DNA from 2 places in the Bradyrhizobium oligotrophicum S58 genome. Region 1 is predicted to be linked to the other one. Evidence: predicted binding sites of a transcription regulator. Region 1 holds the regulator's gene; the other holds the start of a gene.
The links. The regulator PhoB, encoded in region 1, activates phosphate uptake and scavenging genes when phosphate is short. The targets are predictions, from matches to a motif close to TGTCATNNANCTGTCAT.
Positions count from the first base shown of each region.

Region 1 (7,065 bases):
CTTCACCTACTACCTCTCCGAGGCGAGCGCCGACTGGAAGAGCAAGGTCGGCTCCAACACCGCCGTCGAGTGGCCGGTCGGCGTCGGCGCCAAGGGCAATGAGGGCGTGTCCGGCAACATCGGCCAGACCAAGAACTCGATCGGCTATGTCGAGTACGCCTATGCCAAGCAGAACAAGCTGACCTACACCGGCATGATCAACAAGGCCGGCAAGACCGTGCAGCCGACCGTCGAGGCCTTCCAGGCCGCGGCCGGCAACGCCGACTGGGCCAAGGCTCCCGGCTACTACGTGATCCTCGCCAACCAGCCGGGCGACAAGTCCTGGCCGATGACGGCCGCGACCTTCATCCTGATGCACAAGGAGCCGGCCGACAAGGCGGCCTCCGCCGAAGCCATCAAGTTCTTCAAGTGGTCGTTCGAGAAGGGCGGCAAGATGGCCGAGGAGCTCGACTACATCCCGATGCCCGACAGCGTCGTGAAGCTGATCGAGAAGACCTGGTCGGCCGACATCAAGAGCTGAGCTGAAAGCGCATTGCCCTCTCCCGGAAACGGGAGAGGGTTCGTTCAAGGTACCGATGGTGTCGAAAAAGCAGGGGGCTGAATTGGCTGAGATGGCCGTTGAGAGCGAAGCGGGCGACATCGCCGCTGCCGCCGGGCCCTATGATCGCGCCCGCGCGCTGAGCGCGTTCAAGCTCGGCGATGTCACCTTCTACTGGATCACCCGCCTGTCGGCGATCTCGGTGCTGCTGATCCTCGGTGGCATCATCATCTCGCTGGTCATCGGCGCCTGGCCGGCGATGAAGGAATATGGCTTCCAGTTCCTCGTGACCAAGCGCTGGGCGCCGTCAGCCGATCCGCCGGTGCTCGGCGCGCTCGGGCCGATCTACGGCACGCTCGTCACGTCCTTCATTGCGATGCTGATCGCAATCCCGGTCGGTCTCGGCATTGCGATCTTCCTCACCGAGCTCTGCCCGCAATGGCTGCGCCGCCCGATCGGAATCGCGATCGAGCTGCTCGCCGGCATTCCCTCGATCATCTACGGCATGTGGGGCTTCTTCGTGCTGGGCCCGTTCCTGGCCTACACGTTCCAGCCCTTCATGATCGGCCTGTGCGCCAACATTCCGGTGCTGCAGGACATCTTCGCCGGTCCGCCGTCCTATCTCAGCCTGTTCAACGCCTCGCTGATCCTGGCGATCATGGTGCTGCCCTTCATCACCTCGATCTCGGTCGACGTGTTCAAGACCGTCCCGCCGGTGCTGAAGGAAGCCGCCTACGGGGTCGGCTGCACCACCTGGGAGGTCGTGCGCAGCGTCGTCATTCCCTACACCCGGGTCGGCGTCATCGGCGGCATCATGCTGGCGCTGGGCCGCGCGCTCGGCGAGACCATGGCGGTGACCTTCATCATCGGCAACTCGTTCCGGATCTCGTCCTCGATCTTCGCGCCGGGCACGACGATCTCGGCCGCCATCGCCTCCGAATTCCAGGAGAGCGACGGCCTGCACCAGTCGAGCCTGATCCTGCTCGGCCTGCTGCTGTTCGTGCTCACCTTCTTCGTGCTGGCGGGCGCGCGCCTGATGCTGATGCGGCTCCAAGCCAAGGCGGGAAAATAAGCCATGTCCAGCGCTGATACGCTTGCCATCGATACGCCGGTCAATCCGATCTATGCGCGCCGCCGCCGCCGGGACATCGTGATCCGCGGCCTGTGCGTCGCGGCCGCGCTGTTCGGCGTCACCTGGCTGGCGCTGATCCTGTTCACGCTGTTCTATAACGGCCTCGCCGGCCTCAGCCTGCAGGTGTTTTCCGCCGACACCCCGCCGCCGGGCTCGAGCGAAGGCGGCCTGCGCAACGCCATCGTCGGCTCCTTGATCATGACGGTCATCGGTGTCGGCATCGGCGCGCCGCTCGGCCTGTTCGCCGGCACCTATCTCGCCGAATACGGCCGCAACGACCGCCTGACCTCGGTGATCCGCTTCATCAACGATATCCTGCTGTCGGCGCCCTCGATCATCATCGGCCTGTTCATCTATGGCGCGGTCGTGGTGCCGATGGGCGGCTTCTCGGCGCTCGCGGGCTCGCTCGCGCTGGCGGTCATCGTCATCCCCGTGGTGCTCAGAACCACCGAGGACATGCTGCTGCTGGTGCCCAACCCGCTGCGCGAGGCGGCCTCGGCGCTCGGCCTGCCGCGCTCGCTGGTGATCCGCCGCATCGCCTACCGTGCGGCGCGCTCGGGCCTCATCACAGGCGTGCTGCTCGCCACCGCCCGTGTCGCCGGCGAGACCGCGCCCTTGCTGTTCACCGCGCTGTCGAACCAGTTCTGGAGCCTCAACCTCTCCAAGACGATGGCCAACCTGCCCGTCACCATCAACAACTTCGTCCAGAGCCCGTACGCTTATTGGAAGCAGCTGGCCTGGAGCGGAGCCCTTCTGATCACTCTGGCCGTGCTCGCCCTGAACGTCGGTGCACGCATTCTCGGTGCCGAGAGGAATAGCAAATGACCGAACTGTCCGTTTCCGTCAGTCAGCCCAATCACGCTCTGCACGGCCAGCCGCTTCCCGAAGCGCCGGCCAAGGTGACCGCGCGCAACCTGAACTTCTATTACGGCGATCACCACGCGCTGAAGAACATCAACCTGTCGCTGGGCACCAACCGCGTCACGGCGTTCATCGGTCCGTCCGGCTGCGGCAAGTCGACCCTGTTGCGCATCTTCAACCGGATGTACGATCTCTATCCGGGGCAGCGCGCCACCGGCCAGTTGATGCTGGACAACACCAACATCCTCGATCCCAAGCTCGATCTGAACCTGCTGCGTGCCCGGGTCGGCATGGTGTTCCAGAAGCCGACGCCGTTTCCGATGACGATCTACGAGAACATCGCCTTCGGCATCCGCCTCTATGAGAAGATCTCGAAGTCCGAGATGGACGACCGGGTCGAGAAGGCGCTGCGCGGCGGTGCGCTGTGGAACGAGGTCAAGGACAAGCTCAACGCCTCGGGCCTGTCGCTGTCCGGCGGCCAGCAGCAGCGCCTGTGCATCGCGCGCACCGTGGCCGTGCGGCCGGAGGTGATCCTGTTCGACGAGCCGTGCTCGGCGCTCGATCCGATCTCAACCGCTAAGGTCGAGGAGCTGATCCAGGAGCTCGCCGAGAACTATACGATCGCCATCGTGACGCATAACATGCAGCAGGCGGCGCGCGTCTCCGACAAGACCGCCTTCATGTATCTCGGCGAGCTGATCGAGTTCGACGACACCAGCAAGATCTTCACCTCGCCGAGCGATCGGCGGACCCAGGATTACATCACCGGCCGGTTCGGCTGAGGCCGACAGCAATGCCTTCAGGAGATCATCATGGCCAGTGAACATACCGCCAAGGCGTTCGACAGCGATCTGCAGGACCTGACCCGGCTGGTGTCGGAGATGGGCGGCCTCGCGGAGCGGCTGATCGTCGATTCCGTCGATGCGCTGGTGCGGCGCGATGTGGCGCTCGGCCAGAAGGTGGTCGCCACCGATGCCGACGTCGACAAGCTGCAGCGCATCATCGAGGAGCGCGCGGTGCTCACGATCGCCCGGCGCCAACCGATGGCGATCGATCTGCGCGAGATCGTCGGCGCCATGCGTGTCGCCACCGATCTGGAGCGCATCGGCGATCTCGCCAAGAACATCGGCAAGCGCGTCGCGGCACTGGAGAGCGATTTCCATCCGCTGAAGCTGATCCGCGGGCTCGAGCACATGACCGACCTGGTGCAGTCGCAGGTCAAGACGGTGCTGGACGCCTATGCCGCGCACGACCTGCCGGCGGCGATGACGGTGTGGAAGGGCGACGAGGAAGTCGACGCCATCTGTACCTCGCTGTTCCGCGAGCTCCTGACTTACATGATGGAAGATCCGCGCAACATCTCGTTCTGCATCCACCTGATGTTCTGCGCCAAGAACATCGAGCGCATCGGCGATCACGCCACGAACATCGCCGAGACGGTGTTCTATATGATCGAAGGCCAGCAGATCATGGACAAGCGCCCGAAGGGCGACATGACGAGCTTCGCGTCGACGATCCCCGGTAACTGAGAGAGACGGTTCAGACATGGGCGCGCGAATTCTGGTGGTGGAGGACGAGGAGGCGCTGACCACGCTGCTGCGCTACAACCTCGAAGCCGAGGGCTATGAGGTCGAGACCGTGGCGCGCGGCGACGAGGCCGACACGCGGCTGAAGGAGCGCGTTCCCGATCTCGTCGTGCTCGACTGGATGCTGCCGGGCCTGTCCGGCATCGAACTGTGCCGCCGCCTGCGCGCGCGGTCCGAGACCAGGCAGCTGCCGATCATCATGCTGACCGCGCGCGGCGAGGAGAGCGAGCGCGTGCGCGGGCTGGCCACCGGCGCCGACGACTACATCGTCAAGCCGTTCTCGGTGCCGGAGCTGTTGGCGCGCGTGAAGGGCCTGCTGCGCCGGGCGAGCCCGGAGCGGCTGGCGACCGTGCTGTCCTATGGTGATATCGAGCTCGACCGCGAGAAGCGCCGCGTCGCGCGCTCGGGCCGGCCGATCGATCTCGGCCCGACCGAATACCGCCTGCTCGAATTCTTCCTGGAGCATCCCGGGCGGGTGTTCAGCCGCGAGCAGCTGCTCGACAGCGTCTGGGGCCGCGACATCTACATCGACGAGCGCACCGTCGACGTTCACATCGGCCGTTTGCGCAAGCTGCTCAATCCGGGCCGCGAGCAGGACCCGATCCGCACCGTGCGCGGCGCCGGCTATGCGCTCGACGACCGGTTCGCCAAATCCGAGCAGGCGTGACGCGCGAGCGGACCTGATTAAGGAGGCCGCGGTCCGCTTTCCGCCACGCCGCCGCCGTGTTGATGATCTTGGGTGGAGGACCCTTCAGGACGATTCAGGTCGCAGCGGACGCCCTTGATCAAGACGATCATCATATGTCTTGCCGTGCTGCTCGCCAGCGTGGCGGGCGCCTCGGCCGCCGAACTCGAAGACGCGGTCGCGGCGGCAGGCAATGGGCAGCACGCGGCGGCGCTGCGACGGCTGCTGCCGCTGGCGGCCAAGGGCGATGCACGGGCGCAGTTCGATGTCGGCTTCATGGCTGCGTTCGGTTGGGGCGTGCCACGCAATCCCGCCGAGGCGCTGACCTGGTACCGCAAGGCGGCCGATCAGGGGCTTGCCGTCGCGCAGCACTATCTCGGCATCGCCTACGTGAATGGCGAGGGTGTTGCCTCCAATTATGGCGAAGCCAGCCGCTGGTTCATTCGCGCCGCCGCGCAGGGTTTTGCCCAGTCGCAATACATGCTGGGCCTGATGCTGCTCGACGGCCGCGGCGTGCAGCAGGACTGCGTGCAGGGTTATGCCTGGCTGGTGATGGCCGGCCGCAACGGCGTGCGATCGGCCGGTCGCGACGTGCAGCGGGTCAAGCTGACCGAGCCGCAGCGGCGCCAGGCGGAGACCATGATCGCGGCCTGGCAGCCGAAGCCGGAATCGGGGGAGGCGGGCGTCGCCACTCCGCGTCCCGAGCAGCTGCTGGGGCTCGACCGGCACATCGGCGAGGTCGTCGATCCCACCTCATGGCCGGCGTCGTCGATCGGCGTCGTCACCGTCGCGCAATACTCGACCGGCGGCTGGTGCACCGGCACGCTGGTGGCACCCAGAGTCGTGCTCACCGCGGCGCATTGCGTGTTCAACGGTGTGGCGCAGGTCAGCCCCGGCAACGTCCGCTTTCTGGCCGGCATGAACAAGGGGACCCCAGCGGCGTCATCGGTCGCCGACCGGGTGATCGTGGCGCCGGACTTCGTCCCGACCCAGCACGACAAATGGTCGCTCGACCGTTCGCCCGCCGATTGGGCGCTGATCGTGCTGAAGGATGCGCTGCCGTCGCGGCCGGTCGCGGTCAAGGCACTTACCCGCGAGGAGCTCGCGGCGGCGACGGCAGCCGGTACCATCTCCGAGATCGGCTACGGCCAGGAGCGGCGTTATTCGCCCACCGGCCAGCGCAATTGCAGCGCCGGCATGACCAAGGACGCGAAGCTGCTGACGGTGCATTGCCTGGCCAATTTCGGCTATTCGGGCTCGCCGATCATGGCCGAGGTCGGCGGCACGCCTGCCGTGGTCGGCATCTTCTCCGCGTTCCACGAGGAGACCCGGCTGATGTTCGCCGCCCCCGCGAGCCAGTTCGAGGCGATCGTGAAGCGCGAGATCGCGGCGCAGAGTGCCTCGGCGCGGTGACCGCGGCGAGACAGGGGAGGGAGTTCCAGGTGACTGGTCATTGTCTGTGCGCAGCTGGATAGTGGTTTGCCAAGCAAACAGGCCGATACGGAAGGCGCCGGCATCGCAAACTCTGGTTTCTCCGCAGCTTTCGCCTGCAGCCGGGCCTTGACCTGACTGGCGCGGCTCTTGCTATTGTCTGAGTATGACGATTGTTCCAATTGATCATCCTCGGGTCCCGCGGCCTTCGCTGCTGTGGTGGCGGTCGCCGCCGGGCCGGAACGTGGCGCTCGTCGCCGGGCTGGTCGCGGCCAATGCGCTCGCCTGGACGTGGGCGTTCTCGCTGTATGCTGACCGTCCGGCCATCGTCGGCACCGCGATGCTGGCCTGGCTGCTCGGACTGCGCCATGCGGTCGATGCGGATCACATCGCGGCGATCGACAACGTCGTGCGGAAGCTGGTGCAGGATGGCGACACACCGCGCGCCGCAGGCCTCTATTTTGCGCTTGGCCATTCCAGTGTCGTCGTCATCGCGACCATCGTGGTGAGCCTCGTCGCTGGCGCTGACCTGTTGAGTGAGGAGAGTGCGATCCGCGCGATCGGCGGTGCGATCGGTACCTCGGTGTCGGCTGGCTTCCTGCTGCTGATCGCGTTCGCGAACCTCATTCTGTTCGTGAACCTCTGGCGTTGGCCGGCCCAACCGCAGTCCGAGACAGCTGGAAACACGGGACGTGGCATCCTCATTCGCCTGCTGCGCCCCGTGCTGCGCCTGGTGGGACGCGCCTGGCATATGTATCCGCTCGGTTTCCTGTTCGGCCTCGGCTTCGATACCGCGAGCGAGATCGGTCTGCTCAGCCTGTCGGCGACCGAG
Region 1 is NC_020453.1:6,636,890-6,643,954, reverse strand. Features, by position in the region: gene pstS (phosphate ABC transporter substrate-binding protein PstS) at 1-520, shown strand, start outside; gene pstC (phosphate ABC transporter permease subunit PstC) at 612-1,610, shown strand; gene pstA (phosphate ABC transporter permease PstA) at 1,614-2,495, shown strand; gene pstB (phosphate ABC transporter ATP-binding protein PstB) at 2,492-3,313, shown strand; gene phoU (phosphate signaling complex protein PhoU) at 3,344-4,060, shown strand; gene phoB (phosphate regulon transcriptional regulator PhoB) at 4,077-4,784, shown strand; gene S58_RS28700 (trypsin-like serine protease) at 4,899-6,215, shown strand; gene S58_RS28695 (HoxN/HupN/NixA family nickel/cobalt transporter) at 6,400-7,065, shown strand, end outside.

Region 2 (7,065 bases), 1.7 Mb from region 1:
GCGGAAATAGACGATCGCGAACGCCGACAGGATCGAGATGAAGATCTTGCCGACGGCGATGCCGATCGCGGAGATGAAGGAGTTGAGGAGAAGCACCCCGACCGGCTGATTCATGAAGCGCGAGCCGCCGACGAACACGGCGCGATAATAGTTCTCGAGCAGGTTACGGCCCGGCGTCAGGGGAAGGTTGCCGCTGACGACGGTCGCCGCGTCGTAGGTCGAGGCGATGAACGCGACATAGACCGGGAAGGCGAAGATGACGATGCCGAACGAGAGCACGGCATAGGCGATGAAGTCGCGCAGCGGGCGGTGCTCGACCATCAGTACTGCACCTTGCGTTCGACATAGCGGAACTGGATCGCCGTCAGTGCGATCACGATCACCATCAGGACGACGGATTGCGCCGCCGAGCCGCCGAGATCACCGCCGAGCCGGCCATCGGCGAACACCTTGTAGACCATCGTCGTGGTCGAGCCGGCGGGGCCGCCCGAGGTGACGGCGTCGATGATGCCGAACGTCTCGAAGAACACGTAGACGATGTTGACCACCAGAAGGAAGAACGTGGTCGGCGACAGCAGCGGGAAGATGATGGTCCAGAACCGCCGCAGCGGCCCGGCGCCGTCGATCGCGCCGGCCTCGATCACGCTTCTCGGGATCGCCTGCAGGCCGGCGAGGAAGAACAGGAAATTATAGGCGACCTGCTTCCACACCGCGGCCATCACCACGAGGATCATCGCGTGGGTGCCGTTCAGCATCGGATTCCAGTCGAAGCCCATCAGGCGCAGCGGCCGTGCGAGCGTCCCCAGCGTCGGATGGAAGATGAAGAACCACAGCACGCCGGCAACGGCGGGCGCCACCGCATAGGGCCACACCATCAGCGTCTTGTAGATCGAGCCGCCCTTGAGGTTCTTGTCCGCCTGGGTCGCGAACAGCAGTGCGACGCCGAGCGAGAGCACCGTGACGAGCGACGAGAACACCACCGTGGTGCCGATCGCGGTGTAATATTCCGGCTGCGCGAACAGCGCCTGGTAGTTTTCGAGGCCGACGAATTCGGAATTGAGGCCGAACGCGTCCTCCTGCAGGAACGATTGCCGGATTGCCTGGCTGGCCGGCCAGTAGAAGAAGATCAGCGTGATCGCGAGCTGCGGCGCCAGCAGCAGATAGGGCAGCAGCTTGCCGTTGAAGACGACTGATTTTTCCATCGAGGATGCCGCGGGAGGGACGGATGACAAAACTCCCCCTCCGGCGGGAGGGGGAGCTTCGTCCGTGAGGTCTTACTTGGCCGTTTTCTCGAAGGTGCGCAACATGGCGTTGCCGCGGGCCACCGCGGCGTCGAGCGCCTCCTTGGCAGACTTCTTGCCGGCGAGCGCCGCCTCGATCTCCTCGGCCCAGACGTCGCGCATCTGCACCATGTTGCCGAAGCGCAGGCCGCGCGAATTCTCGGTCGGCTCCTTGTTGGTGAGTTCCTTCAGCGGCGTCTGCAAGGTCGGATTCTTCTCGTAGAAGCCGTCGGCCTTGGTCTTCTCATAGGCCGCCTTGGTGATCGGCAGATAGCCGGATTCCTGATGCAGCTTGGCCTGGCGGTTGGTGTCGGACAGGAAGGTGAAGAACTTGGCGACGCCCTTGTATTCGTCGGCCGTCTTGCCGCCCATCACCCACAGCGACGCACCGCCGATGATCGAGTTCTGCGGCGCGCCCTGCACGTCGGGGTAATACGGCATCGGCGCCGAGGTGAAGTCGAACTTGGCCGTGCTCTTGGCGCTCGCGTAGTAACCTGACGACGTCAGGAAGATCGCGCACTCGCCGGTGCCGAACCGGCTTTCGCTCTGATTGCCGCGGCCGGAATAGTCGTAGGTCTTGTCCTTCTGCAGGTCGATCAGGTTCTGCAGGTGCTTGACGGCGAGCGGCGTGTTGAACTCCAGCACCGTGTCGAAGCCGTCGAGGCCGTTGGCCTTGGTTCCGATCGGCACGTTGTGCCAGGCCGAGAACTGCTCGATATGCGCCCAGGTCGCCCAGGCGTTGGAGAAGCCGCAGGTCTCGTGACCGGCCGCCTTCAGCTTCTTGGCAGCGTCGAATACCTCGGGCCAGGTCTTCGGAATCTCGGCGATTCCGGCCTTCTTCAGTTCGTCCTTGTTGATCCACATCACCATCGACGACGAGTTGAAGGGGAACGACAGCATGTCGCCCTTCGACGTCGAGTAGTAGCCGGTGATCGCCGGCAGATAGGCCTTCGGGTCGAACGGCTCGCCGGCGTCCTTCATCAGTTGATAGACCGGCTTGATGGCGCCCTTGGCGCTCATCATGGTCGCGGTGCCGACCTCGAACACCTGCAGGATGTGCGGCGAAGTGCCGGCCCGGAACGCCGCAATACCGGCATTCATCGTGTCGGGATAGGATCCCTTGAACGTCGCCACCACTTTGTAGTCGCTCTGCGAGGCGTTGAAGTCCTCCGCGAGCTTGTTGACGATGTCGTTGTTGCCGCCGGTCATGGCGTGCCACCACTGAATTTCAGTCACAGCGTGTGCGGGCGAAACGGCAAAACCAAAAGTAGCTGCAAGCGCGGCGGCAGCAGCAAATTGTCGAACTGACATCAAAAAGATCCTCCCAGGAACGTCATCGTCGTTGCGGCCGTTAACAGCGCCAGATGACAGTTATGTGAATGTATAGACGGCTGATCCCGCATGGGAAAGCCGTGATGGGTGGGGCGGAGAACTGCGGTAAATCAAGCGCTCCGTCGCTGCGCTGCGAAGGTGCGGCGCGGCGACAGAGCGGCTTGCGGGATGATCAGCGCTTGCGTTCGGCGCAAACGGTCCCCTGGGCAAACAAGTCGTCGATCTCGCTCTCCGAGTAGCCGAACTCGCCGAGAACGTCGCGGGCGTGCTGGCTGAACTTCGGCGGCGTCGCGCGCAGGGTCGGCTTGGTGCGTTCGAGCCGGATCGGCGACGCCACGCCCTTGTACCAGTCCTTCTCTATGACATCGCCGCGGTGGATCGTGTGCGGATTGGTCAGCGCCTGATCGATCTTCTGCACCGGTCCGGCGGGCAGGCCGGCGGCGAGCAGGCGATTGCACAAGGGCTCGGCTTCGAACTGACTGAACACGGCTGCGAGTTCCGCGCGCAGCGCTTCGCGGTTGGCGATGCGGTCCCGGTTGCGGGCGAAGCGCGGATCGGTCCCGAGCTCCGGGCGGCCGATTTCCTTGGCGAGCTTGCGGAACGTGCCGTCATTGCCGACGCCGATGAAGATGTCGTCGGTCCTGGTCGGGAAGATCGCGTAAGGCACGAGGTTTGGATGCTCGTTGCCGGTCAGCGACGGCGGCTTGCCATGCATGAAGTAGTTCGCGGTGTGCGGATGCATGATCGCAAGGCCGGTTTCGTACAAGGTGACTTCGAGGAACTGGCCGATCCCCGAACGCTGACGCTCCGACAGCGCCATCAGGATGCCGATCGCGGCATAGAGTCCGGTGGTGATGTCGACCAGGGGAACGCCGATCCGCATCGGGCCGCTTTCGGGCGAGCCGGTTGCGGCGATCATGCCGGTCATCGCCTGGATGATCGCGTCATAGCCGGGATTGCCGCCGCGCGGCCCATCGGCGCCGAAGCCGCAGATCCGGCAGTGCACGAGCTGCGGGTATTTCTCGCGAAGAACATCGCTGCCGATGCCCCATTTCTCCAGGGTGCCGGGCTTGAAGTTCTCGATCAGCACGTCGGCGGTCTCGAGCATCTTCAACAGCACCACGCGGCCGCCTTCCGAGGCGAGGTCGAGGCCGATCGAGCGCTTGTTGCGGTTGATCCCGACGAAATAGGCGGCGTCCTCATCGTGGAACGGAGGACCCCAGTCGCGGACCTCGTCCCCGGCGGGCGGCTCGACCTTGATCACGTCGGCGCCGTGATCGGCCAGGATCTGCGTGCAATAGGGGCCGCCGAGCACGCGCGTCAGGTCGATCACGCGCAGTCCGGTCATGGCGCCGGGAGCAAATGGAGGTGTCATCGGATGTCGCGAGGTTGGTTGAACTCGCGGTCATTAAGCATTGCACAGGCGCCGGCGCAAAGGTCACGCGGCAAAAGAAGTCCTTGCGGCCGGACGAGAGCTGCCATGCGGCAGGCGCGAACAGCGCCCCTGCCGCATGGCGGAATTCAGCCTCAGACGACGGTCAGCTTGACGTCGACATTGCCGCGCGTGGCGTTGGAATAGGGGCACACTTCATGAGCCTTGGCGACCAGCGCCTCGGCGTCGGCCTTGGCGAGGCCGGGGAGCGACACGGCGAGTTCGACGGTGATGCCGAAGCCGCCTTCAGAGCGCGGCCCGATGCCGACGGTCGAGGTCACCGACGTATCGGCCGGGACCTTCGGTCCACCCTGCGAGCCGACGAACTTCATCGCGCCGATGAAGCAGGCGGCATAGCCGGCAGCGAACAGCTGCTCGGGATTGTTGCCGGGGCCGCCGCCGCCGCCGAGCTCCTTCGGGGTGGAGAGCTTGACGCTGAGCGACCCGTCGAGGGTCGCGGCCTCGCCGTCGCGGCCTCCGGTGGCCTTGGCGCTGGTCTTGTAGAGCACGTTTACGGACATCTGGGGTGTCTCCTGGGGTTGGTGGACGAATTCAGCGAGGCCATGTTGCACAAAATTAGATTGTGCACAATATAATTGTTCGGTAGAAAATTCGTGATCGGTACGCCCCACGCATTGTGGACCGGGGAAGCGCAGGCTCAAGATGCCGATCGGATCGTTTCGGTGGTGACCTCAATGCGAAAGAAGATTGCGGCCGATGCGCCGCTCCAACTCGGCAATCAGCTCTGCTTCGCAGTCTATTCGACCGCGCACGCCTTCAACCGCGTCTACAAGCCGCTGCTGGACCGCCTCGGCCTGACCTATCCGCAATATCTGGTCATGCTGGTGCTGTGGGAGCGGGATGGGTTGTCGGTGAAGGAGATCGGTGCGCGCCTATTTCTGGATTCGGGCACGCTGACGCCGTTGCTGAAGCGGATGGAAGCGGCCCATCTGGTCAAGCGCACCCGCTCCGCTGACGACGAGCGGCAGGTGCTGGTCGCGCTGACCGCGCAGGGCGCCGGGCTGCGCGAGAAAGCGAAGGCGATCGTTCCCCCGGCGATCCTCGATGCGACGGGCTGCTCGCTCGCGGAGCTGGCGGATCTGCATGGCAGGCTGGTCCGGCTGCGCGAGCAGCTGGATGCGGCGGCGGGTGAGTGAGGGGGGCTCGTCACGCAGGGCCAAGCAGGCGCTTCTTCGAGAATGCCCGCCCGGAATGCGATTTCAGATAGGCTTCGAAGGCCAGTGCGCGAAGCTTGTCCGGGAAGGCGCAATACCAGACCAGTGTCCACGGCATGAATTTGGACGTGTGGGCTGAGCGGCCAGCGTTGTGATCTTTGAGGCGCTGTCCGATATCTGCGGTCGCGCCGACATATTCCTGGTCGGGAAAAGCGACGCTACGGATGATGTAGACGTACCACATGCGACGGTGCTCGCCGCGAAGAATCGCGGGCGCGCATTCTGCAATCGGCACGGGGATTTGTCAGCCCGGCTGCGCCAGGCACCACGCTTCGCCCTTCGGGCTCCGTCGTGGCCGCGCCACGCGTAGCCCAAAGCAATGGGGCTCGTCGGAAAGAACCCCGCGCGATACTTGCTGTACAGTCAGACTGGGGGTTTGTCAGCCCGGCTTCGCCAAAGGCTTCGCCGGGCACCACGCTTCGCCCGTCGGGCTCCGTCGTGGCTGTGCCACGCGTAGCCCGAAGCAATAGGGCTCGTCGGAAAGAACCCCGCGCGATACTTGCTGTGCAGTCAGACTGGGGGTTTGTCAGCCCGGCTTCGCCAAGGGGCTACGCCGGGCACCACGCTTCGCCCTTCGGGCTCCGTCGTGGCTGCGCCACGCGTAGCCCGAAGGGCGAAGCGTGGTGGAGCCAGGCGGGATCGAACCGCCGACCTCTTGCATGCCATGCAAGCGCTCTCCCAGCTGAGCTATGGCCCCTGAACCGAACCGGCGGTCTGGGCGACCGCCGGGGAGCACCGTGAACCACAGTTCGCGGCTGATCTCAAGTCTCTTCGAAGATTATTCTTCGTCGCCGCCGACGTCGCCGATGATGTCGGTGACGTCCTCGTCGCCTTCTTCCTCGTCGGCGATGAAGGTCGAGTCGTCATCCTCGTCGTCGTCGAGCGTCTCGTCGATCTCGATGTCGTCCTCCGACTCAGGAACGACGGCCTTGACCTTGCCGCTGTTCTCCTCGGCATCGGCCTCCTCGAGCGACACCTCCTCGACCTCGGCCGGCTCCTGCGCGACATCGGCGGTTGCTGCGGCACGCGCCGCCTCGCCGCGCATCGCCCGGGTCGGCGCGATGGGCGCAATCGGCACCACCTCGCCGGTGTAGGGCGAAATCACCGGGTTCTTGTTGAGGTCATAGAACTTTTTGCCCGTGGTCGGGCAAATACGTTTGGTTCCGAGCTCGGATTTGGCCACGTGGAGGCGTCCTGGCAATGTCTGAAAAGCGGTGTCTCACTTGGCTAGTTGCCGCGCCGCTGTCAATAGCGCTTTCACCGGGAAAATCACCGCTCGTGACGGCGGGCAGGGGCTGTGATACCTGCCGGCTCCGAACCATGAGGACCATGCCGTGAGCACGTCAGCCGCCCCGACTCCGCTCGAATCCCGCGCCAGCGGCCCCTTGTCGGGCACGATTCGCGTCCCCGGCGACAAGTCGATCTCCCACCGGGCCCTGATCCTCGGCGCGCTCTCAGTCGGCGAAACCCGGATTTTCGGCCTGCTCGAGGGCGAGGACGTCCTCAACACCGCGAAATCGATGCGAACGCTCGGCGCCAAGGTCGACCGGTCAGGCGAATTCGCCTGGACCGTGCACGGCGTCGGTGTCGGCGGTTTTGCCCAGCCGGCGGCCACGCTGGATTTCGGCAACTCCGGCACCGGCTGCCGGCTGGTGATGGGCGCGGTCGCAGGCTGCCCGATCACGGCCGTGTTCGACGGCGATGCCTCGCTGCGCAGCCGGCCGATGCGCCGCATTCTCGATCCGCTGGCGCTGATGGGCGCCAAGGTGGTCGGCAGCGTCGACGG
Region 2 is NC_020453.1:118,801-125,865, reverse strand. Features, by position in the region: gene ugpE (sn-glycerol-3-phosphate ABC transporter permease UgpE) at 1-321, opposite strand, end outside; gene ugpA (sn-glycerol-3-phosphate ABC transporter permease UgpA) at 321-1,202, opposite strand; gene ugpB (sn-glycerol-3-phosphate ABC transporter substrate-binding protein UgpB) at 1,275-2,591, opposite strand; gene S58_RS00560 (CaiB/BaiF CoA transferase family protein) at 2,785-3,987, opposite strand; gene S58_RS00555 (organic hydroperoxide resistance protein) at 4,140-4,565, opposite strand; gene S58_RS00550 (MarR family winged helix-turn-helix transcriptional regulator) at 4,740-5,201, shown strand; gene S58_RS00545 (GIY-YIG nuclease family protein) at 5,212-5,463, opposite strand; tRNA gene S58_RS00540 (tRNA-Ala) at 5,901-5,976, opposite strand; gene S58_RS00535 (TIGR02300 family protein) at 6,058-6,462, opposite strand; gene aroA (3-phosphoshikimate 1-carboxyvinyltransferase) at 6,614-7,065, shown strand, end outside.
Region 2: ugpB (sn-glycerol-3-phosphate ABC transporter substrate-binding protein UgpB) is a predicted target of PhoB. The motif match lies at 2,645-2,661, and genes of this name have one in related genera.